Regions from separate parts of the Streptomyces sp. NPDC058295 genome, predicted to be linked through region 2. Evidence: riboswitches for the same ligand, from Rfam matches in the RefSeq annotation. Region 2 holds a riboswitch; each other region holds the start of a gene.
The links. Region 2 has a riboswitch for thiamine pyrophosphate ahead of thiO (glycine oxidase ThiO). Riboswitches for the same ligand answer to the same signal wherever they lie in the genome.

Region 1: another riboswitch for thiamine pyrophosphate. It lies ahead of ACFVYS_RS17405 (thiamine ABC transporter substrate binding subunit); the one in region 2 lies ahead of thiO (glycine oxidase ThiO).
Region 3: another riboswitch for thiamine pyrophosphate. It lies ahead of thiC (phosphomethylpyrimidine synthase ThiC); the one in region 2 lies ahead of thiO (glycine oxidase ThiO).

The regions. Positions count from the first base shown of each region.
Region 1 is NZ_JBHVYO010000014.1:104,887-112,541, reverse strand. It holds gene ACFVYS_RS17420 (LAETG motif-containing sortase-dependent surface protein) at 1-561, shown strand, start outside; gene ACFVYS_RS17415 (ABC transporter ATP-binding protein) at 660-1,679, opposite strand; gene ACFVYS_RS17410 (ABC transporter permease) at 1,680-3,350, opposite strand; gene ACFVYS_RS17405 (thiamine ABC transporter substrate binding subunit) at 3,326-4,402, opposite strand; TPP riboswitch at 4,494-4,599, opposite strand; gene rlmN (23S rRNA (adenine(2503)-C(2))-methyltransferase RlmN) at 4,654-5,760, opposite strand; gene ACFVYS_RS17395 (ROK family protein) at 6,154-7,161, shown strand; gene ACFVYS_RS17390 (hypothetical protein) at 7,158-7,655, shown strand, end outside.
Region 2 is NZ_JBHVYO010000069.1:17,363-25,017, forward strand. It holds gene pknB (Stk1 family PASTA domain-containing Ser/Thr kinase) at 1-1,892, opposite strand, end outside; gene ACFVYS_RS40215 (thiazole synthase) at 2,030-2,824, opposite strand; gene thiS (sulfur carrier protein ThiS) at 2,828-3,028, opposite strand; gene thiO (glycine oxidase ThiO) at 3,061-4,227, opposite strand; TPP riboswitch at 4,225-4,335, opposite strand; gene ACFVYS_RS40230 (hypothetical protein) at 4,388-4,738, shown strand; gene ACFVYS_RS40235 (NAD(P)/FAD-dependent oxidoreductase) at 4,816-6,018, shown strand; gene ACFVYS_RS40240 (Rv2175c family DNA-binding protein) at 6,078-6,443, shown strand; gene thiE (thiamine phosphate synthase) at 6,521-7,168, shown strand; gene metF (methylenetetrahydrofolate reductase [NAD(P)H]) at 7,308-7,655, shown strand, end outside.
Region 3 is NZ_JBHVYO010000011.1:52,298-59,952, reverse strand. It holds gene ACFVYS_RS14105 (IclR family transcriptional regulator) at 1-13, shown strand, start outside; gene ACFVYS_RS14100 (SsgA family sporulation/cell division regulator) at 114-560, shown strand; gene ACFVYS_RS14095 (YibE/F family protein) at 735-2,342, opposite strand; TPP riboswitch at 2,889-3,078, shown strand; gene thiC (phosphomethylpyrimidine synthase ThiC) at 3,071-4,897, shown strand; gene ACFVYS_RS14085 (hypothetical protein) at 5,018-6,013, shown strand; gene ACFVYS_RS14080 (VWA domain-containing protein) at 6,010-7,461, shown strand.

The DNA of each region.
Region 1 (7,655 bases), on a different contig from region 2:
GTCACCGACAAGGACCCCACGGGCGTCCCGGCCGAGATCACCGTCTTCCTCGAGAACAACGGCGGCGACCTGAGGCAGGTCGGTGTGGCCCAGACCGTCAAGGGTTCGGCCGCCGGCGTGACCGTCTCCTTCGCCGAGACCTGGGAGCCGAACGCCGAGTACCGGATCCACGTCAAGGCCGTCAAGGGCAAGAAGATCCTGGTCGACAAGGACATACCCGGCAACCTGACCACCCCGTCCAAGGCCTGCGAGGCCGAGGACACGTCCACCCCGTCCACCACCCCCTCCACCTCCCCGTCCTCGACGCCGTCGGACAGCACGACCACTCCGCCGCCGGCCGAGACGATCACCCCGTCCCCGTCCGCCTCGGCGAGCGACGGCGCCGCGCCCGCGCCCTCCGTGAGCAACGTCCCGTCGGCCGCGGTCCAGGAGTCCAACCTGGCCGAGACCGGCGCCGGCTCCAACACCGGTCTGATCGTCGGCATCGCGGCGGTCCTGGTCGCCGTCGGCGGTGGCGCGGTGTTCTTCGGTATGCGACGCCGCGGCTCCGGCAACCGCTGACCCGCACGACCGGCCGGCCCGCCGGACGCACCTGTGTGGCCCGCCCCTGTTCCGGGGGCGGGCCACCCGCATGCCAGGCTCCCGCCGGGGAGGGCAGGTCAGTCCAGTACGACGGTCTCGGTCGCGTCGAAGGACACTCCCACCACGCCCCCGACCTCCGGCGCGTCCCGCAGCGTGCACGCCGCCTCCAGCCTCGGTGCGCCCTGCGGCTGGAGGTGCACGGCGACATGGGTGCCACGGAAGGTGCGGGCGGTGACCGTGCAGCGCAGTCCCTCGTCCGCGCCCACCAGGCGCACCCCGGCGGGCCGGACCAGCAGCGTGCGCGCGCCCTGCGCCGACCCGGACGGCACCGGCACCTTGCCCCACGGCGTGACCGCGGCCTCCTCTGTGACGGTCGCCTCCACCACGTTGTCGAAACCGAGGAAACGCGCCACGAACGCGTCCGCCGGCCGCTGCCACACCTCGAGAGGCGTACCGGACTGGGCGATCCGCCCGTCCCGCATCACCACGACCCGGTCGGCGAGCGCGAACGCCTCACCCTGGTCGTGCGTGACCGCCAGCACGGTCGTCCCCAACCGGCCGAACAGCTCCCGGAGTTCGACGACCAGGCGCTCCCGCAGCGATCGGTCGAGCTGGCCGAGCGGCTCGTCGAGCATCAGCAGCCGGGGGCGCGGCGCGAGGGCCCGGGCCAGCGCCACCCGCTGCTGTTCCCCGCCGGAGAGCGCGGCCACCGCACGGCCCGCCGCGCCCGGAAGCCCGACCAGTTCGAGCAACTCCGCCACCCGCTCGCCCTGTCGGACCCTGGGCATGCCGTGCATCCGCAGCCCGAAGGCGACGTTGCCGCCCACGTCCCGCTGCGGGAACAGCTGATGGTCCTGGAACATCAGGCCGAGCTCCCGCTTGTGCGCGGGCACCCCCGCCTGGTCACGTCCGCCGAGCAGCACCCGCCCGGCGTCCAGCGGTTGGAGCCCGGCCACCGCCCGCAGCAACGTCGACTTGCCGCTGCCGCTCGGCCCCAGCACACACACCACCTCGTGCTCGGCCACCGCGAGGTCGACAGCGTCGAGCACGGGCCGCCCACCGAACCGCACGGTGGCACGCTCCAGTTCCAGCAGCATCTACAACTCCCCCGTCCGGTCGGTCCGCAGTCGCTCCAGCACCAGCAGCGCCACCACGCACACCACCATCAGAATCGTCGAAAGGGCCATCGCCTGGCCGTAGTTCAGCTCGCCGGCCCGCCCGAGCAACCGCGCCACGGCGACCGGCAGCGTCGGGTTGTCGGGGCGCGCGATGAACACCGTCGCCCCGAACTCCCCCAGCGACACCGCGAAGGCGAACCCGGCCGCGACGAGCAGCGCCCGCCACACCATCGGCAGGTCGACCTCCCGCCACACCCGCCAGGGCGACGCCCCGAGCACGGCCGCCGCCTCGCGCAGCCGCTGGTCCACCGCCCGCAGCACCGGCAGCATGGTCCGTACGACGAACGGGATGCCGACCAGCGCCTGCGCGAGCGGCACCAGGATCCACGTACCGCGCAGATCCAGCGGAGGCTCGTCGAGCGCGATCAGGAACCCGAAGCCGACGGTCACCGCGGAGACGCCCAGCGGCAGCATCAGCAGCGCGTCGAAGCCGCGGACCAGCCGTCCGGCGTCCCGGCGGGTGAGCGCGGCCGCGGCGAGCCCGCCGACGGCCACGGCGATCGCCGTCGCGGTGACGGCGTACTGCAGCGAGTTGCCGATCGCGTCGATCGGCGGGACCAGGAAGACATTGCCGTCCTCGCTGGTCAACGCCCGGTAGTAGGCGAAGTCGGGCGCGTCGAGCGAGCGCTGCGCCAGCACCGCCAGCGGCAGCACCAGCAGCACGGCGATGGTGCCGAGCACTCCGGCAAGCAGCGCCCACTGCCCGGCGCCGCGCGGCCGGCGTGCCGTCACCGACGCGTCCACCAGCCGCAGCGCGGTCTCGCGCCTGCGTACGGTCCGGGCGTGCACCGCGAGGATCGCGCCGACGGCCAGGAACTGGACGATCGTCAGGACGGCGGCCGTGGACAGGTCGAAGATCTCGGAGGTCTGCCGGTAGATCTCCACCTCGAGGGTGGAGAAGGTGGGGCCGCCGAGGATCTGCACCACGCCGAAGGAGGTGAAGGTGAAGAGGAAGACCATCAGCGTGGCGGCCGCGACGGCGGGCCCCAGGGCGGGCAGGGTCACCGTGCGCCACGCCGTCAGCCGGGACGCGCCGAGCATCCGCGCCGCTTCCTCCTGCCGCGGGTCGAGCTGCGACCACAGCCCGCCCACCGTCCGTACGACGACCGCGTAGTTGAAGAAGACGTGCGCCAGCAGGATCGCCCACACCGTGGTGTCCAGCCGTACGCCCCACAGATCGTCGAGCAGCCCACCGCGTCCGACGAGCGCCAGGAACGCCGTGCCGACGACGACCGTCGGCAGCACGAACGGGACGGTGACGACGGCGCGCAGCACCTGCTTGCCCGGGAACTCCAGGCGGGCGAAGACATACGCGGCGGGCAGCGCGACCAGGAGGGTCAGCGCGGTCGAGGCCAGCGCCTGCCAGGTGGTGAACCACAGGACGTGCCGGATGTCGGACTGCGCGAGCACGTCCCACAGCCGCCCGAAGCGCCAGCCCCCGTCGGAGCCGAGTCCCCGGGCGACGATCGCGGCGACCGGGTAGGCGAAGAAGACCGCGAAGAACGCGACGGGCACGGCCATGAGTCCGAGCCGCGCCGCGTTCCCCGCGCGGGCCGCGCGTCCGGTCACTTCAGTACGAGCGAGGTCCATGACTTGACCCAGTCGTCACGGTTGTCGGCGATCTTCGCCGGGTCCAGCGTCTCGGGGTCCTTCGCCTGCGGCCCGAACTGCGTGAACTCCGCCGGGACCGCGGCCCCCTGGCGCACCGGGTAGACGAACATGTTGAGCGGCATGTCCTGCTGGAACTCCGCGGTGAGCAGGAAGTCGAGCAGCGCCTTGCCGCCCTCGGGGTTGGCGGCGTTGCTCAGCAGACCCGCGTACTCGACCTGGCGGAAGCAGGTGCCGGCGGAGACTCCGGTCGGGGCGGTGGTCGGCTTCGGGTCGCCGTAGATCACCTCGGCGGGCGGCGAGGAGGCGTACGAGACGACGAGCGGCCGGTCGGCCCCCGCCTTCTTTCCGCCCGCAGAGCCGGAGAACTCCTCGTTGTAGGCCTGCTCCCAGCCGTCGACCACCTTCACGCCGTTGGCCTTGAGCTTCTTCCAGTAGTCCGCCCAGCCCTCGTCGCCGTACTTCGCGGCGGTCCCGAGGAGGAATCCCAGCCCCGGGGAGGAGGTGGCGGCGTTCTCGGTGACCAGCAGGTTCTTGTACGCGGGCTTCAGCAGGTCGTCGAAGGAGGCGGGCGGGGTCAGCTTGTGCGCGCTGAAGTACGCCTTGTCGTAGTTGACGCAGATGTCACCGGTGTCGACGGGCGTGACCCGGTGCTTCTTCTGGTCGGCCCGGTACGCGGGCAGGACCTGGTCCGCGCCCTTCGCCTCGTACGACTGGAAGAGCCCGTTGTCGAGGGCGCGGGACAGGAGCGTGTTGTCGACGCCGAAGAAGACGTCGCCCTGCGGGTTGTCCTTGGTGAGGATGGCCTTGTTGACGGCCTGACCGGCGTCGCCGTCCTTGAGGACCTTCACCCGGTAGCCGGACTGCTTCTCGAAGTCCGCGAGCACGTTCTTGGAGACGGCCCACGAGTCGTGGCTGACGAGGGTGACGGTCTTGGACTTCGCCGCCGAACCGTCGTCGTCCGACGATCCGCAGGCGGACAGCGTGACGAGGCCGAGGCCGACGGCCGCGGCCACGAACGTCCTGGTGTGCACTGGATTTCCTCCTGGGGTTGACCAGGAAGAGACGCGGCCCTGCCCGGGCACCCGCGGAAGGTTCCGCCGGTGCCCGGGCAGGGCGCAACAGCTTGAGTGATGACCGAACTTCCTACCCAGAATGACCTGGGCAAGGTTCAGAGGGTCTGCGGACTCTCCCGCACTCTCAGCGCTGTGGCGCTCCCCTGTCGGAATATGAAGATGTACTGATACGGACGTACTGATACCCGATAACTGATACCGGGATCAGACTACCGCTCGGTGGCCGCGAGCTGACCGCACGCCCCGTCGATCTCCTGGCCACGGGTGTCCCGGACCGTGACGGGCACCCCGTGCGCGGCGATCGCCTCGACGAACGCCTTCTCGTCCTCGGGCCGCGACGCCGTCCACTTCGAACCCGGGGTCGGGTTGAGCGGGATGAGGTTGACGTGCACGGGCTTGCCGCGCAGCAGCCGCCCGAGCCGGTCACCACGCCAGGCCTGGTCGTTGATGTCGCGGATCAGCGCGTACTCGATGGACAGCCGGCGCCCGGACCGCTCGGTGTACTCGAACCCGGCGTCCAGCACCTCGCGCACCTTCCACCGTGTGTTCACGGGGACGAGGGTGTCGCGCAGCTCGTCGTCCGGCGCGTGCAGGGAGATCGCGAGCCGGCACTTGAAGCCCTCGTCGGAGAACCGGTGGATGGCCGGCACCAGCCCGACCGTCGACACGGTGATGCCCCGCTGCGAGATCCCGAGCCCGTCCGGAGCCGGGTCGGTGAGCGCGCGGATGGCGCCGACGACCCGCTTGTAGTTGGCGAGCGGCTCGCCCATCCCCATGAAGACGATGTTGGAGAGCCGGGCAGGCCCCCCGGGCACGTCCCCGTCCCGCAGCGCCCGCATCCCGTCGACGATCTGGTGCACGATCTCGGCGGTGGACAGATTACGGTCGAGACCCGCCTGCCCGGTCGCGCAGAACGGGCAGTTCATCCCGCACCCGGCCTGCGAACTGATGCACATCGTCACCCGGTCCGGGTAGCGCATCAGCACCGACTCCACGAGCGTGCCGTCGAACAGCCGCCACAGGGTCTTACGGGTGGTCCCCTGGTCCGTCGACAGATGCCGCACGACCGACATCAGGTCCGGCAGCAGCGCCTCACGCAGCTTCTCGCGGGCACCGGCGGGGATGTCGGTCCACTCCGCCGGGTCGTGCGCGTAACGCGCGAAGTAGTGCTGCGACAGCTGCTTGGCACGGAACGGCTTCTCCCCGATCTCCGCCACGACCTCCTTCCGCTCGGCGGGCGAGAGGTCGGCGAGATGCCGCGGCGGCTTCTTGGCTCCGCGGGGGGCGACGAAAGTGAGTTCTCCGGGCTTAGGCATAACTCTTCCAGTGTCGCAGATCGATTGGCTCGGCCCAGGGCCAAGCCTCCCACCGCACTCCCTGAACGCCGTTCGGGGCTGCCTGCCCTCCAGCCGCACGTGCAGACGCCCGAGAGCCTCCCTACGTAGGACGACCTGTACATCTGGGTCCCCTCTCCTCCGAACCTGACCTTTCGAAGCCACGCCACGGACTTCGACAGACAGGGTGCACTCCGGACACGGGTCTCCAGCTCCGCCGGCGCACAACATCCACCGCGCCGACTTGATCAAAGTCGCAGAACGCCCCCACGGCAGCGCACCACCACCATCATTTCGCAGTTCGCTCGCTCTCTACCCCCCCTACCTCTCTCCGGCTATCCTTTGCCCGAAGTCCTTCTCCATGGGAGGCAAGGGGTGGACAACCGTTTAACGGTCGGAATCGACGTAGGTGGCACAAAAACCGCCGCCGTCCTCATCTCAAGTACGAAGAAAATACTTGCAGAAATTACCGAACCGACGAACCGTTCAGCGTCTCCCGAACAATCTGTCGAACATTCTGAGGCATTGATCGATCGCCTACTCAGGGAAACGCATCATGTGCGGCGATCAGTGGAAGCGGTGGGAGTCGGACTTCCAGGCCTCATCGCGCCGGACAGAACATTCCGAGATTCCATCATCCTGCCGACGTGGCTGAATGTCGACTTTCAGTCGCTACTCCAGCAGCGACTGGGCGTTCCCGTCATCGTCGACAATGACACAACCATGGCAGCTTTAGGCCATATGGCAAGCATCCCACCGAGCGAACGGCCACGTTGCCTCGTCTGCCTCACTCTCGGCACGGGAGTTGGCGGAGCGGTTCTGCTGAACGGTATACCACTGCGAGGAATTGACGGAACGGCCGGGCAGATCGGCCACATCACCGTCGACCCCGCAGGAAGGAATTGTGATTGCGGCAGTGCGGGCTGCCTCAATTCGTACGCATCAGGAACGGCCATCACCGCACGCTATGCCGAACTGAGCGCCGAAGGATCGACATTAGAAGCTGCGCCCGAGGCAGCAGCGAAAAAAGCCGACTTCCGCGAGGCCCTGCATATGGGCGATCCACAAGCACAACAAGCACTGACCGAAGCCACCACAGCTTTGATCGTTGCCATCTCTAACATGGTGAACGTATTGAATCCCGAAGTCGTCGTCCTGGGTGGGGGCGTCGCAGGCTTGGGATCTACGCTGATTGATCCCGTACAAAGGGAAGTGTCCCGACGATCCTTCCCGGCTCCCGCTCGGCGCGTACGCGTTTGCCTAGCCTCCCACGGACCCCTGACCGGCGCGATAGGCGCGGCCGCCACAGCTGCCGAACTCGGCAGCACAAGGCGCCCACACAACCTGTCAAACAGCCATTCCGCGGGAAGGGAAACTCAATGACCTCTCAGGAAGTCCAACAATGGGCTCGCCGCCTGATCCCGACAGCTGACCGCTCAGTCGTATGGCTGTTCGATGTCGATGACACGCTCACCGATACGCAGTCCATGCATCACCGTGCAGCTGACTCACTAGTGGCTGAACTGGCGACTGAAATGGCGGGATCACTTGCAACTTCCGTAGTCAAGCGTTTTCGCAGAGTGTTCGACGAGTTGCTCATGGTCCATCAACAGGTCTCAGTCTCCGACAAAGACAGACTTCTCTCCCTAAAAACGCTCGACTCCCGGGTCCGCAGTTACCAGCGCGAGATCCTTGAGAAGTGGCACCTCACCCGGCCCTTCAGTCGCGAGATCCTGCTCCGCATCGCCATCGAGGACTGTGGTGCCCTTCTCACAGCGGACGCACTCCGGCGTTGCACGGATCAGTATTGGGAGCATATGCGCGAGAACCCAATCGTGTTCCCCGACGCGGCTCGGCTCTCGCAGAAACTCGCCGTT
Region 2 (7,655 bases):
GCGTCCACGGACTGGCTCTTCACGGTGTCGCCGAAGATCCCGAGCAGCCCCCGGTCCTCCTCGACCTCGAAACCGGACTGCTCCAGGAGCGATTTGGCGTCGTCGACGCTCGCGCCGACCACGTCCGGGACCTCGACCATCTCCGGCCCCTTGGACACCGTCAGCGTCACCGTGTCGCCCTCGGTGGCCTCGCTGCCCTCCTCCGGGGTCTGTGCCGCGATCAGGCCCTTGTCGAACTCGGAGTTGACCTGCTCGGTGGCGACCTTCACCTTCAGGCCGGCCTCCTGCAGCTCGGCCCTGGCGTCGTTCAGGGCGTCGCCGGTGACGTCCGGGATGTCGATCGGGCTGCCCTTGCTGACCACGATCGCCACCGCGGTGCCCGCGCGGCGCTTCGTGCCCGCCTCGGGGTCGGTGCTGATCACGAAGCCCTTGATGACGTCCTCGCTGAACTCCTGGGTGACCAGCCCCGGCTCCAGGCCGTCCGTCTTCAGCAGCTCCTTGGCCTTGTCCAGCCGGGAGCCCGTCACGTCCGGCACCTTCACGATCTCCGGGCCGTCGGAGACGGTGAGCGTCACGGAGTCGTGCTTGCGGATCCGGGCGCCCGGATCGGGGTCGGTGTCCATGACGGTGCCGCGCTTCACGGTGTCGCTGTTCTGGTGCCGCACCTTGCCGACCTCGAGGCCGGCGGCCTCCAGTCGTGTCCTGGCCTCCGCCTCCTTCTGCGTCAGCACGGCGGGGACCTTGGTGAACTGGCCGGAGTTGATGTACCAGACACCGGCGCCCACGCCGAAGACCAGCAGGACGGCGGCGACGAGCGCGAGCACCCCGCGCCGGGGCCGTGCGGAACGGCGCCGGGGCGGCAGGGGCGGCCCGCTCTGGAAGCGAGAGGTGCGGTTGAGCGGGTCCTCGCCGTCGGCGGGGTCGTCGTCGTTGACGGGCAGCGGCCGGGGCACGGTGAGCGAGCGCGGGATCACGCTCGTCCGGTCCTCGGCGTTGTCGTGTCCGGCGGTCACCGCCTGCGGCGGCATCGCGTCCAGCTGGTCCACGCTGAGCGGAGCGCGCGCCTCCCGCACCAGCCCGAGCAGCGCGACGGCGTCGTACGGCCGGACGTCGGGGGTGCGGGCGGTGGCCGACGCCACGAGCTCGTCCAGCTCGAAGGGCATCCCGGGGACGAGCGCCGACGGCGGCGGAACGTCCTCGTGGAGGTGCTTGTAGAGCACGATCGCGGGGGAGTCGCCGTCGTGAGGTTTCTCACCGGTGAGCATCTCGTAGAGCACCACCCCGCACGCGTACACGTCGACACGGGGGTCGGCGGCGCCGGGCTGCTCGATCTGCTCGGGGGCGAGATAGGCGACGGTGCCGAGCACGGCTCCCGTGGTGCTGGTCACGGTGTCGACGGACCGCACCAGCCCGAAGTCCGCGACCTTGACCCGCCCGTCGTCCCCTATGAGCACGTTCTCGGGCTTCATGTCCCGGTGCACGAACCCGGCCCGGTGCGCGGCGCCGAGGGCGGCCAGCACGGGCTCCAGGATGTCGAGCGCGGCCCGCGGCTGGAGCGCCCCGCGCTCCCGCAGCACGTCACGCAGCGTGCATCCGGCGATGTACTCCATGGCGAGATAGACGTACGACCCGTCGGCACCCTGATCGAACACCTGAACGACATTCGGGTGGGCGAGCCGGGCGACCGACTTCGCCTCCCGGATGAACCGCTCGACGAACGCCCCGTCGGCGGCGAGCGCCGGGTGCATCACCTTGAGCGCGAGCACGCGGTCCAGGCGGGTGTCCACGGCCCGGTAGACCGTGGCCATCCCGCCGACCGCGATCCGCGCCTCTACGCGATACCGGCCGTCGAGCAGCTGCCCGACCAGAGGGTCCTGAAGGGTCGTGTCCACGCAGGTGAGTGTACGAGCCGCCGCTGACACCTCCGCCGTTTCCACCGCGATCGCAGCGCGACTGGAGCCGACCTGTGACGCAACCCACGGGTCCCGCGACTCCCGTATCCGCAGACCGGACGGTAGCGCTGCGGAGGTCAGAACGCGGGGCGCTCGGGGTCCAGCACGGCCCGGCCCTCCACCGGCGAGGACGCCTCCGCGAAGTAGCGGGGCGGGATCCGTCCGGCCAGCCGGGCCAGCCTTCCCGCCTCGACGCCGGCCCGCATGGCCGACGCCATCCGCTCGGGTTCCCGCGCCCGCGTCACCGCCGACGCCAGCATCACCCCCGCACACCCCAGCTCCATCGCCAGCGCCACGTCCGACGCGGTGCCCGCCCCCGCGTCCAGGATCACCGGCACGCGCGCGTGCTCGACGATCAGCTGGAAGTTGTGCGGGTTGCGAATGCCCAGTCCGGAGCCGATCGGCGAACCCAGCGGCATCACCGCCGCGCACCCCACGTCCTCCAGCTTCCTGGCCAGCACCGGATCGTCGTTCGTGTACGGCAGCACCGTGAACCCGTCGTCCACCAGCGTCTCCGCCGCCTCCAGCAGCTCGATCGGGTCAGGCAGCAGCGTGCGCTCGTCGGCGATGACCTCCAGCTTGACCAGATCGGTGCCCAGCGCCTCCCGCGCCAGCCGGGCCGTCAGCACGGCCTCCCCGGCGGTGAAACAGCCCGCCGTGTTCGGCAGCACCCGGATACCGAGCCGCTCCAGCACCGACAGCACGGAACCGTGCACCGAGGGGTCCACCCGGCGCATCGCGACCGTCGTCAGCTCGGTCCCGGACGCCACCAGCGCCCGCTCCAGCACCTCCAGGCTGGGCGCGCCCCCCGTGCCCATGATCAGACGGGACGAGAAGGACCTGCCTCCGAGGACGAAGGGATCGTCGGCCATGGCTCAGCCCCCCTGGACCGCGGTGAGGACTTCCACCCGGTCACCGTCGCGCAGAGCCGTCGACGGCCACTGCGCGCGCGGGACGACGGTCTCGTTGAGCGCCGCGGCCACCCCGGAGGGCGCCGGCGTCAGGGACCGTACGACGCTGTCGAGGGCCGTACCGGGAGCGAACTCGCGCCGCTCTCCGTTCACCGAGATCTGCACGGGCGCGTTCTTCCTGGCGTTCTGCCGGGTGTTCATGCGGACTGCTCCGAGAGTGCGGTGGCGCCGAAGCGCCGGGGCGTGAAGGGACGGGCCTCGTCCGGGAGCTCCCCGGTGGCCAGGGCGTGCGCCATCGCGTCACCCGTCACCGGCGTCAGCAGCACGCCGTTGCGGTAGTGGCCGGTGGCCAGCAGCAACCCCGCCAGCTCCGTCGGCCCGAGCAGCGGCGCGTTGTCCGGGGATCCGGGCCGCAGCCCCGCGCGCGTCTCCGTGAGCGGCAGCTCGGTGATCCCGGGGACCAGCTCGTGGGCGTCGCGCAGCAACTCGTACACGCCCCCCGCCGTGACCGTGGTGTCCCAGCCCAGCTCCTCGCTGGTGGCGCCCACGACCAGCTCGCCGTTCTCCCGGGGGACCAGGTAGACCTGGCTGCCGCGCACCACGGCCCGTACGGTCCGGCTCAGGAACGGCGCGTACCGCGGCGGCACGGTCAGCCGCAGCACCTGGCCCTTCACCGGCCGTACGGGCGGCAGCACGTCCTGCGGCACCCCCGCGAGCCGTCCGCTCAGGCTGCCGCCGGCGAGCACCACCTGCCCCGCCTCCAGGGCCGTACCGTCCCGCGTGACGACCCCCGTGGCGCGCTCGCCCACGACGGACAGCCGCTCGGCCCGTACGCGGTGGAAGGCCACCCCGGCCCGCTCGCACGCGGCCACCAGCGCCGCGGTCAGCCGCCGCGGGTCGATCTGGTGGTCGCCGTCGACCCGCAGCCCGCCCCGCACCCCGGGCGCCAGCAGCGGCTCCAGGCGTCGGCACTCACGCCCGGACAGCCACTCCGACTCCAGCCCCGACTGCTGCTGCAGTGCGTGCAGTTCGCGCAGATGGGCGCGGTCGTCGGAGTCCAGCGCGACCGCGAGCGTGCCGCAGCGCCGGTAGCCGAGGTCGTGCCCGGTCAGCTCCGTCAGCTCGGCCGCGAACTCCGGATAGCGGCGGGCGGAGGCCAGGTTGAGGCCGAGCAGGGTCTGCTCGCCGTGGTGCAGTTCCGTGACGGCGGCCAGCATCCCGGCCGCCACCTGGGCGGCCCCGCCGCCCGGCGCCGGGTCGACCACCGCCGTGGCGAAGCCGCGCTGCGCGGCCCGCCAGGCCGTGACCAGGCCGATGATCCCGCCCCCGATGACGAGGACGTCTGACGTACGTGGAGACGACATGGGCGTCCAGCCCCTCCCTTCGCCGGCATGACCCGGATCAGGTTCGACGGTCGGAGGCCGCCAGCCTCCCTCTCAGCCCGGTGCGTCCGGACTCCCGCGTGTGCTCTAGGTTGGCCACCCTAGCCCGTGGTCCGGCGCCTCTGTAAGGGAGCCTTTCGTCATGCCCCGCTCGTTGGACGGCCTCGTCCTCGCGCCCGTCGCCGACCAGGCCCCGGGCCAGGTCGGCACCCGCACCCGCTTCACGTACCACGAGCGCGGCGGTGAGATCTGGGCGGAGTACGCGGGCGGTGACGTCGTACGCGGGCATCTGGTGGGTACCCGCGAAGGGGACCGGCTCGACTTCCGGTACGTACAGCTCAAGCACGACGGGACGACGTCCTCGGGGCACTGCGTCTCGACGGTCACGGAGCTCGCGGACGGACGGGTGCGGCTCGAGGAGAGCTGGGCGTGGGAGTCGCAGGAGGGCAGCGGCACCAGCGTTGTGGAGCAGGTCACGGCGCACGAGCACTGACTGACGATTCGTCAGCCGCCTAAGGTGATCAGGTGAGTGAGCAGAGGCAGGAAGAAGGCGGCCCGTCCGGGCGGCGCGTGGTGGTCGTCGGCGCGGGCATGGCGGGGGTGCAGACCGCCGTGGCCCTGCGGGAACAGGGCTTCGACGGCACGGTGACGTTGATCGGCGCGGAGCCCCACCAGCCCTACGACCGGCCCCCGCTGTCCAAGGCCGTCCTGCTGGGCAACGCCGAGGGTTCCGCCTTCGACGTCGACTTCGAAGGCCTCGGCATCGAGCTGGTGCTCGGCCGCGAGGTGAGCGGCCTTCGCCCGGCCGACCACGAGCTGGACACCGAGGCCGGGCCCGTCCCCTACGACGTCCTCGTCCTCGCCACCGGCGCCGAACCTATCCGGCTGCCCGGCGCCGAGGGCGTGCCCGGCGTGCACCTGCTGCGCACCCTGGACGACGCCGAACGGCTGCGGCCCGTGCTCGCCCGTCAGCACGACATCGTGGTCGTCGGCGCCGGCTGGATCGGCGCCGAGTTCGCCACGGCCGCGCGGGAGGCCGGCTGCGCGGTCACCGTCGTCGAGGCCGCCGACCGGCCGCTGGCCGGGGCGCTGCCCGCCGAGGTCGCCGCCCCGATGGCCGCCTGGTACGCCGACAGCGGCATCGAGCTGCGCACCCACGCGCGCGTGGAGCGCGTCGAGCCCGGTGCGGTCGTCCTGGACGACGGCTCCCGGCTGCCCGCGGGCGCGGTCGTGGTGGGCATCGGCGCCCGCCCCGCCACCGCCTGGCTGGCCGGCTCCGGCGTCGCGCTCGGCGCCCACCGCGAAGTCGTCGCCGACGCCCAGCTGCGGACCTCCGTGCCCGATGTGTACGCGGTCGGCGACTGCGCATCCTTCCCTTCGGGGCGGTACGGCGAGCGGCTCCTCGTCCATCACTGGGACAACGCCCTCCAGGGGCCGCGCACGGTCGCGGCGAACATCGTCGGCGCCGCCACCGACGAACCCCTGGCCGTCTACGACCCGGTCCCGTACTTCTGGTCCGAGCAGTTCGGCCGCTTCGTCCAGTACGCCGGGCACCACGCCGACGCCGACCGCGTCCTGTGGCGCGGCGACCCGTCGGGGCCGGCCTGGTCGGTGTGCTGGCTGCGCGAGGACCGGCTGGTCGCCCTGCTGGCCGTGGGCCGGGCGCGCGACCTCGCCCAGGGCAAGCGGCTGATCCTGGCGGGCACGCCCATGAATCCGCGGCTCCTCGCGGACCCGGCGAGGCCGATGAAGGCGGCGACGGCGGCGACCTGAGCGCCTGGTCGGACCGGCTCGGTTTCCGACTGTCAGCGGCAGATGGCAGGCTTGTTCCCGTGACCGAGATTGACGCAAAGACCGATGCTCTCGTCCCCGCCTGGCTCACCGTGCCCGACATCGCGGAGATGCTCGATGTCGACGTGATCCGCGTCCGGCAGCTGATCAAGGACGGCCAGCTCATCGCCGTGCGCCGTGGCGAGAACCGCGCGCTGCACATCCCCGCCGCCTTCATCGACGGGGACAAGGTGGTGAAGGGCCTGGTCGGGACCCTGACCCTGCTGCGGGACGACGGCTTCAAGGACGAAGAGATGCTGGAGTGGCTCTTCAGCCCCGACCCGAGCCTGCCCGGCACCCCCGCGCAGGCCCTGAGTGAGAATCGCGGCACGGAGGTGAAGCGCCGCGCCCAGGCGCTCGCCGTCTGACCCGCGTATTCGAACCGACACACCCGGCGTGCGGGGGCGCTCGCTCCCGTACGCCACCGCACTGGGGGGACCTTCGTATGCCCGACACCGCCCGCACCGGCCTGGCCGACGCCCTGCTGTACCTCTGCACGGACGCCCGCACCCGCCAGGGCGACCTCCCGGAGTTCCTGGACGCGGTCCTCGCGGGCGGTGTCGACATCGTCCAGCTGCGGGACAAGGGCATCGAGGCGGCCGAGGAGCTGGAGCACCTCGAGGCGTTCGCCGACGCCTGTGCCCGGCACGGCAAGCTGCTCGCGGTCAACGACCGCGCGGACGTCGCGCACGCGGCCGCCGCCCACGTGCTCCACCTCGGCCAGGGCGACCTGCCCGTCCCCGCGGCCCGCGCGATCCTCGGCGAGGAGGTCCTCGTCGGCCGCTCCACGCACACGGAGGCGGAGGCCGGGGCAGCCGCCGTCCAGGAGGGTGTCGACTACTTCTGCACCGGCCCGTGCTGGCCCACCCCCACCAAGCCCGGCCGGCCCGCCCCCGGCCTCGACCTGGTCCGGCACACGGCCGCCCTCGGCACCGACCGCCCCTGGTTCGCCATCGGCGGCATCGACCTCGGCAACCTGGACGAGGTCCTGGCGGCGGGCGCCCGCCGGGTCGTCGTCGTCCGGGCGATCACGGACGCGGACGACCCGGGAGCCGCGGCGGCGGAGTTCGCGAAGCGGCTGCGCGAGGCGTGATCCGGCCGGCCCCGGCGGCACGTCGGCCCGGCCGGCACGTCTGGTACGGCTGTCCCAAGGGGTGGACAACAAGTCGACAATCCGGGCAAATTTCCCGCATCGGGTTGGGGGACCGCCCACCCCTGACTAACCTGCGGGTATGGCCCTAGGAACCGCATCCACCAGGACGGACCGCGCGCGCACCGTGCGCGACATCCTGGCGACCGGCAAGACGACGTACTCGTTCGAGTTCTACGCGCCGAAGACGCCCAAGGGTGAGCGGAGCCTGTGGAACGCGCTGCGCCGGGTCGAGGCGGTCGCTCCCGACTTCGTCTCGGTGACGTACGGTGCCGGCGGCTCCACCCGGGCGACCACGGTCAGGGAGACCCAGCAGATCGTCGTGGACACCACCCTCACGCCGGTCGCGCACCTCACCGCCGTGGACCACTCCATCGCCGAGCTGCGCAACATCATCGGCCAGTACGCCGACGCCGGGATCCGCAACATG
Region 3 (7,655 bases), on a different contig from region 2:
TATCAGTATCTGAAAACTCACTCCTTGTGATCTGTTGTGTACTTTCAGCAAGATGCGTGCAGTGTCAGAAGGTCCATTCCCGGCCAGTCGGCGGCAAATGACGAGGTAAGGCGATGCGCGAGTCCGTACAGGCAGTACAGGCAGAGGTCATGATGAGCTTCCTCGTCTCCGAGGAGCTCTCGTTCCGCATTCCGGTGGAGCTGGGTTACGAGTCGTGCGATCCCTATGCCGTGCGACTCACCTTCCATCTGCCCGGTGATGCCCCGGTGACCTGGGCTTTCGGGCGGGAGTTGCTCATCGACGGTGTGGGCAGGCCGTGCGGCGAAGGGGACGTTCGTGTCTCGCCGGTGGATCCCGATGTGCTGGGGGAGGTCCTGATCCGGCTTCAGGTCGGTGGTGACCAGGCCCTGTTCCGCTCCTCGGCCGCCCCGCTCGTGGCCTTCCTCGACCGCACCGACAAGCTGGTCCCGCTGGGCCAGGAGGGTGCTCTCGCCGATTTCGATGCGCATCTGGACGAGGCGTTGGACCGGATCCTGGCGGAGGAGCAGAGCGCCGGCTGACGTGAGGGCGATGCGAGTGGTGGCGAAGCGGGTGTGGCGAAGGCTTCGCTGCGGTCGGTGTTGTGCAGGAACGCTTCTTCAGGGGGTGGCGCAGGCGCCGAACGGCCCTGTCGAGCGGAGTGAGGCGTGCGCCCGAGTCGGCCGGTGTGGTCAGCACTCGGGCGCCCTCCCGCCTCAGCGCTTGCGCCGCCTGCCCCGGCCGCCCCGGGTCTGGGCGCTGCCCGCGGCCGCCGCAGCCGGAGCCGCAGGAGTCGCTTCCGGAGCCGTCACGGGTGCCTTTCCAGGGCCTGTCCGGTCGGCGGAGACCACCAGGGCCGCCAGGACCGTGGTGACGGGCACGGAGGCGACCAGGCCGATCGAGCCCACCAGGGTGCGCACGATCTCCTCGGCCACCAGTTCGCTGTTGGCGACGCTGCCCACGCTGCTCTGCGCGATCGAGAAGAGCAGCAACAGCGGCAGCGCGGCACCGGCGTAGGCGAGGACGAGCGTGTTGACCACGGACGCGATGTGGTCGCGGCCGATGCGGATGCCGGCCCGGTACAGGCCGCGCCAGCCCATGGCGGGGTTGGCCTCGTGCAGTTCCCAGACCGCCGAGGTCTGAGTGACCGTCACGTCGTCGAGGACGCCGAGCGAGCCGATGATGATGCCGGCCAGCAGCAGACCGCTCATGTCGATCGACGGGTACAGGCCGTGGATCAGGCCGGTGTTGTCGTCCGTGTTGCCGGTCAGCGCGGCCCAGTCGATGAACAGCGAGCCGAGGACGCCGATCAGCAGGAGCGAGATCAGCGTGCCGAGCACCGCGACGGAGGTGCGGGCCGAGAGCCCGTGGCAGAGATACAGCGCGATCAGCATGATGGCGCTCGACCCCACCACCGCCACGACCAGCGGGTTCGACCCCTGGAGGATCGCGGGCAGCACGAAGAAGTTCAGCACCATGAAGCTGATGGCCAGCGCGACCAGCGCCATGACGCCCCGCAGCCGCCCGACGACCACGACGGCGACCGCGAAGATGATCGCCAGGACCGCCATGGGGATGCGGCGGTTCACGTCGGTCACCGAGTACTGGAGATCCTTCGGCGCGGAGGGCTCGTAGGCGACCACGACCTTCTCGCCCTGCTCCAACTGCCGTGACTGGTCGGGCTGGACGATCTCCGTGAACGTACGGCCCTTGTCGTCGCCGGTGTCCACCCGGATCGTGGCCCTCTTGCAGGTGCCGCCCGCCTGCTGCTGCGCGGAGGAGCCCTCGGCCGTGGAGGTGTGGCCGGTAGGGGTGTCACCCGAGGCGTTCACCGACGCGCAGCTCAAGCTCACGACCTTGGTGACCGTGGCCTGCTGGGTCTGCCGGTCGAAGCCGACTCCGGTGCGCTCGTGCGCAGGGGCTCCGCCGGGCCACAGCACCACGAGCCCCACCAGTACCGCGGCACCGAACGGGATGAGGATGGCCGCGATGACCTTGCGCAGGTGCTGGGAGACAGGGGCGGCCGGGCCGTGACTGTGGCTGTGCGAATGCCCGTGCCCGCCGTCGGAACCGGATCCGGAACCGTGCCCGTCGCCCGGGCCATGGCCGTGTCCGCCGCCGTGGCCCTCTCCGGAACCGTTCCCGGGGCCACCGCCATGACCGCCGTCGTGACTCTGCCCATGACCGTGTTCGCGGTCGAAGCCATATCCGTCACCAGGGCCGGGACCAGAACCAGGAACAGGACCAGAGCCACGTTCAGGACGAGGGCCCGGGCCGGGACGAGGGCCGGAATCATGGTCGGGTCCGTACTCCTGCCCGGGCACGGACCCATCCCCGTCGTCGTACCCGCGGCCGTTCCCGTATCCCTGGCCGTCCCCGTATCCCTGGTCGTTCTCGGGCCCTTGCCCGCTGCGGTACTCCTGCCCGCTCCGGTATCCCCGGCGGGTCCCGGGCTCTGGACCGTTGCCGTAGCCCAGGCCGCTTCCCGCCCCCGACCCAGACCGCGCCCCCGGTCCCGACTGCGTCCCCGGGCCTGCCCCGCGGCCCTCGATCGGGCGGGGGCGTTGCCCGCCAGGGGTTCCGGCACGTCTCAGTCCGCCGAGGCCGCCTGCGTATCCCGGCCCGTGGTCGGGACTGCGCGGGTGATCGTGACCGTTGCCGGAGTCGCGGTCCCCTCTGGGGCCGCCGGCAGAACCGCTTCCGGAGCCATTGCCGGAGCCATTGCCGGGACCGCTGCCGGCGCCCGGTCGGCGGGGCGGCTCGGGCGGCGGGTACGGGGGCTGGTGTGTCGTGGTCACCGACCGATCATCGCAAGAACGACACGGGCCCTCTGTTCACCGCGCCAGAATTGACGCTAGCGTGGAGACAACCTTTGCACACGCGGGAGCTCGGAGCACCGGGCTGAGAGGGCGCTGACCTCCGTCTTCGCGATGTCTCACGTGGAACGTCTCTCGAATCGAGTGATGTTTCACATGAAACATCGGCAGGCGGTAGCCGCTGCGTCGACCGCCGAACCTGTTACCGGGTAATGCCGGCGTAGGGAGTAGGTCTCATGACCAACAAGGACGCACGCACGCCTGCCTTCACGCAGCACGCGACCAGCGAAAGCACGGTCGACGTGAATGCCTCGGAGGCCGGGAAGTCCATCGGCTGGCACAAGGGGTACGTCGAGGGCACCCGCCCCGATCTACAGGTGCCGGTTCGTCAGGTGCATCTCACCAACGGGCAGTCGGTCAGCCTGTACGACACCTCCGGCCCGTACACCGATCCACTCGTCGAGACGGAGGTCCGCAGGGGCCTGTCGCCGTTGCGCGAGAACTGGATCATCGCCCGGGGCGACACCGAGGAGTACGCGGGCCGGCCGGTCCGTCCCGAGGACGACGGACTCAAGCACACCTCACCGCGCGGCGGGCTGCGTAACCTCGACGCGGTCTTCCCTGGCCGGCCGCGCCTGCCGCGCCGCGGGCGGGACGGCGAGGCGGTCACCCAGCTCGCGTATGCGCGCCGGGGGGAGATCACACCCGAGATGGAGTTCGTGGCCATCCGAGAGAACGTTTCCCCCGAGGTGGTTCGCGAGGAGATCGCGGCGGGCCGCGCCGTGCTGCCGGCCAACGTCAACCACCCGGAGATCGAGCCGATGATCATCGGCAAGCGGTTCCTGGTGAAGGTCAACGCCAACATCGGCAACTCGGCGGTGACGTCCTCCATCGAGGAGGAGGTCGAGAAGATGACCTGGGCGACCCGCTGGGGCGCCGACACGGTCATGGACCTGTCGACCGGCCGCAACATCCACACCACCCGCGAGTGGGTGCTGCGCAACTCCCCCGTTCCCATCGGCACGGTGCCGCTGTACCAGGCGCTGGAGAAGGTCGACGGCCGCGCCGAGGAGCTGACCTGGGAGATCTACAAGGACACCGTCATCGAGCAGGCCGAGCAGGGCGTGGACTACATGACGGTCCACGCCGGTGTCCGCCTTTCGTACGTCCCGCTCACCGCCAACCGCAAGACCGGCATCGTGTCCCGGGGCGGCTCGATCATGGCGGCCTGGTGCCTCGCGCACCACAAGGAGTCGTTCCTCTACGAGAACTTCGAGGAACTCTGCGAGATCCTCGCCGCCTACGACGTCACGTACTCGCTGGGCGACGGCCTGCGGCCGGGTTCCATCGCGGACGCCAACGACGCGGCTCAGTTCGCGGAGTTGAGGACCCTCGGGGAACTCAACCGGGTCGCGAAGCGTTTCCATGTTCAGACGATGATCGAAGGCCCGGGCCATGTCCCGATGCACAAGATCAAGGAGAACATCGACCTTCAGCAGGAGATCTGTGATGAAGCTCCGTTCTATACGCTCGGCCCGCTGACGACGGACGTCGCGCCGGCGTACGACCACATCACCTCCGGCATCGGTGCCGCGATGATCGCCTGGTGGGGCACGGCGATGCTCTGCTACGTCACGCCCAAGGAGCATCTGGGCCTGCCCAACCGTGACGACGTCAAGACCGGTGTCATCACCTACAAGATCGCCGCCCACGCAGCCGACCTCGCCAAGGGGCACCCCGGTGCGCAGGAATGGGACGACGCGCTGTCGGACGCCCGCTTCGAGTTCCGCTGGGAGGACCAGTTCAACCTGGCCCTCGATCCTGACACGGCACGGGAGTTCCACGACGAGACACTCCCCGCGGAGCCGGCGAAGACGGCGCACTTCTGCTCGATGTGCGGGCCGAAGTTCTGCTCGATGAAGATCAGCCAGAGCATCAACGAGCGGTTCGGCGCCGGGGCGGCCGAGGGGGCCTCGGCGGAGGAGATCGCCGAGGGCATGCTGGAGAAGTCGAAGGAGTTCGCGGCGAGCGGGAACCGGGTGTACCTGCCGCTGGCTGACTGACGTACGCGGAACGGCGCTGTCCCCGGAGGTCCGAGGCCTGGGGACAGCGCCATCAGCGACCGGCGCGGAGGGGGGAGAGAGGGCGTTGTTGCGATCGGGGGGAGAGGGACCTTGGAGTGGATGAAGTCGACGGCGCCGGTCCGGTCATTGGCCTGGCGGGGCGATGAGCTGGTCGATGCGGTGGGCGGCCGGGCGTGGAGCACCGATGGTGTGGAGCGCCGGACGGCCACCGATCACGGCCCCGGCTTCGACAGAAGTGTCGTCTCCCCCTCCGGCCGCTACAGCGTCGTCTATGCGGAACGGGGGACCGAAGCGCTGCTGCTGGAGGGCACGCACCCCCTCCGTGCGCTGACGCGCAGCCCGGAGCACGCCGAGGACTACGACTACCCCGTGGCCCTGGGGGTCCTGAGGGACGGCCGGGAGATCCTGGTCCACTGCCCGGAGGAGTACAACGTTCTCCAGATCGAGGACGCGGCGTCAGGGCAGCGGCTCACCACCGGCGCCCGCGAGGCGAAGGACGTGTTCCATTCCCGGCTGTCGGTGAGCGGGGACGGCCGGCACGTGCTGGTGGCCGGCTGGGTGTGGCATCCGTACGGAATCGTCGAGGTCTTCGATCTGGAGAGCGCCTTGGCGGACCCGGCCGTACTGGACGGGCGTGGGGTGTTGCCGACGCAGCCGGGGATCGACGCCGAGGTGGAGTCGGCCTGCTGGCTCGACGACGACCGACTGGCGGTGACGACCGGAGACGAACTCCTCGACGACGAGGGGATCGTCTCGCTCGGGCGCCATCAGATCGGGGTGTGGTCACTGTCCCAGCGCGCGTGGCTGCACCGGAGCTCTGCCGATTTCGAGGTAGGCACGCTGCTCGCGGGCGGTGGTCGCGGCGTCTCCTTGCACGGGCACCCTCGGCTGATCGACGTCACCACCGGTGAGGTACTGGCGGAGTGGCCCGAGGTGAAGGTGTCACGCCGTGTGGGTGCCTTTGGAGTCACCCACATACCGACACCGGTCGCGGTGCTGCGTCCCGACGGCACGCTCTTGGCGGTCGCCCAGGAGGAAGGCATCGCGCTCGTTCGGTTGCCCCAGGGCGCCGGCTCGGCAGACTTGCCTCCATGACAGCGCGATCCCTGAGCAAGGGTGCCAATCTGCCGGTCGACGTGCCGGACGTACGGGTCGAACTCAGCTGGGCCGAAGGGGCCGGTGGACCGGACATCGATGCCTCGGCGTTGCTGCTGGCGCAGGACGGACGGGTGCGTGACGACGGGGACTTCGTCTTCTACAACCAGCCGCTGCACGCGTCCGGCGCCGTGCGGCACGCCGGCAAGAGGAGCGAAGCCGGTGTCATGACCGACACCGTCCAGGTGGACCTCCGGTCCCTGGAGGCCGGCATCACGCGCGTGGTGTTGTGCGCGTCGGCCGACGGGGGCATGTTCGGCCAGGTGACCGGCCTGACGTTGAGGCTCTTCGGTGGTGACGGGCGCTCCGAAGTGGCCCGCTTCGAGATGCAGGCCGACACGGAGACGGCGTTCATCGCCGGTGAGCTGTACCTGCGCGAGGGGCGCTGGAAGTTCCGGGCGGTCGGGCAGGGGTACGCCTCCGGGCTCGCGGGGGTGGCCAGGGACTTCGGGATCACGGTCGACGACGAGCCGGAGCAGGCGGCCACCCCACCGCACCGCCCAACCCCTCCGTACCGCCCGGCGGCCACCCCACCTGCCGTCGCCCCACCCGCGGTCACCCCATGGACCATCACCCCACCCGCACCCACCCCACCGACAACCACCTCACCGTCGGGCCCCCGTCTGACCAAGGGGGAGGAACGGCTTCCCGTCGACATGCGCAAGCGGCTGTCGCTGCGCAAGGAGCAGGTCGCCGTCAGTCTGAGCAAGCGGGGGGCGGTGGGGATCAGCGCGCGGGTCGTGCTCGTCCTCGATGCCTCCGGGTCCATGGCGTTCCTGTACTCACGCGGTGTGGTGGCGGACGTCGTGGAGCGCATGGCCGCGGTGGCGGCAGAACTCGACGACGACGGCGAGATGCAGGCCTGGACCTTCGCCAGCGATGCCGCTCGCCTTCCCGACCTGCGGTTGGGTGAACTCCCCGAGTGGCTGCGGCTGCATGTGCGGGTGGGTGAGATCAGTCTGTTCCGGCGAGGCAAGAAGCCGCGCAAGGGGATGGAGCCGGGGCAGGTCGACATGCGCTCGGTCGGCATCCAGAACGAGGAACAGAAGGCGATCGCCCAGGTCAGGTCGTATGTCCGGGAGAATCCGGCGGCCGCCCCGACCTTGGTGCTGTTCTTCTCCGACGGAGGGGTCTACCGCGACGCGGCGATCGAGCGGGAGCTGCGTGCGGCGGTCGAGGAGCCGATCTTCTGGCAGTTCGTGGGGCTGGGCCGGTCCAACTACGGGGTCCTGGAGCGGTTCGACACACTGCCCGGACGCCGCGTCGACAACGTGGGCTTCTTCTCCGTGGACGACATCAGCACCCTCCCGGACCAGGAGCTCTACGACCGGCTGCTGTCCGAGTTCCCCAGTTGGATCGCCGCGGCCGGCCGGGCGGGCATTCTCTGACCGGATGCCGGATGCCGGATGCCGGATGCCGGATGCCGGAAGCCGGAAGCCGGAGGCCGGAAGCCGGAAGGCCGGGAAGCCCGGAAGCCCGGACGTACGACTCCGCGCTGCCACCCCTGTGACTTCGACCCGTACAGGGCAGCGCTGAGCACCGCAGGGCAGCACCGATCCGTAGGGTGGCTCTCCGTCAGAGC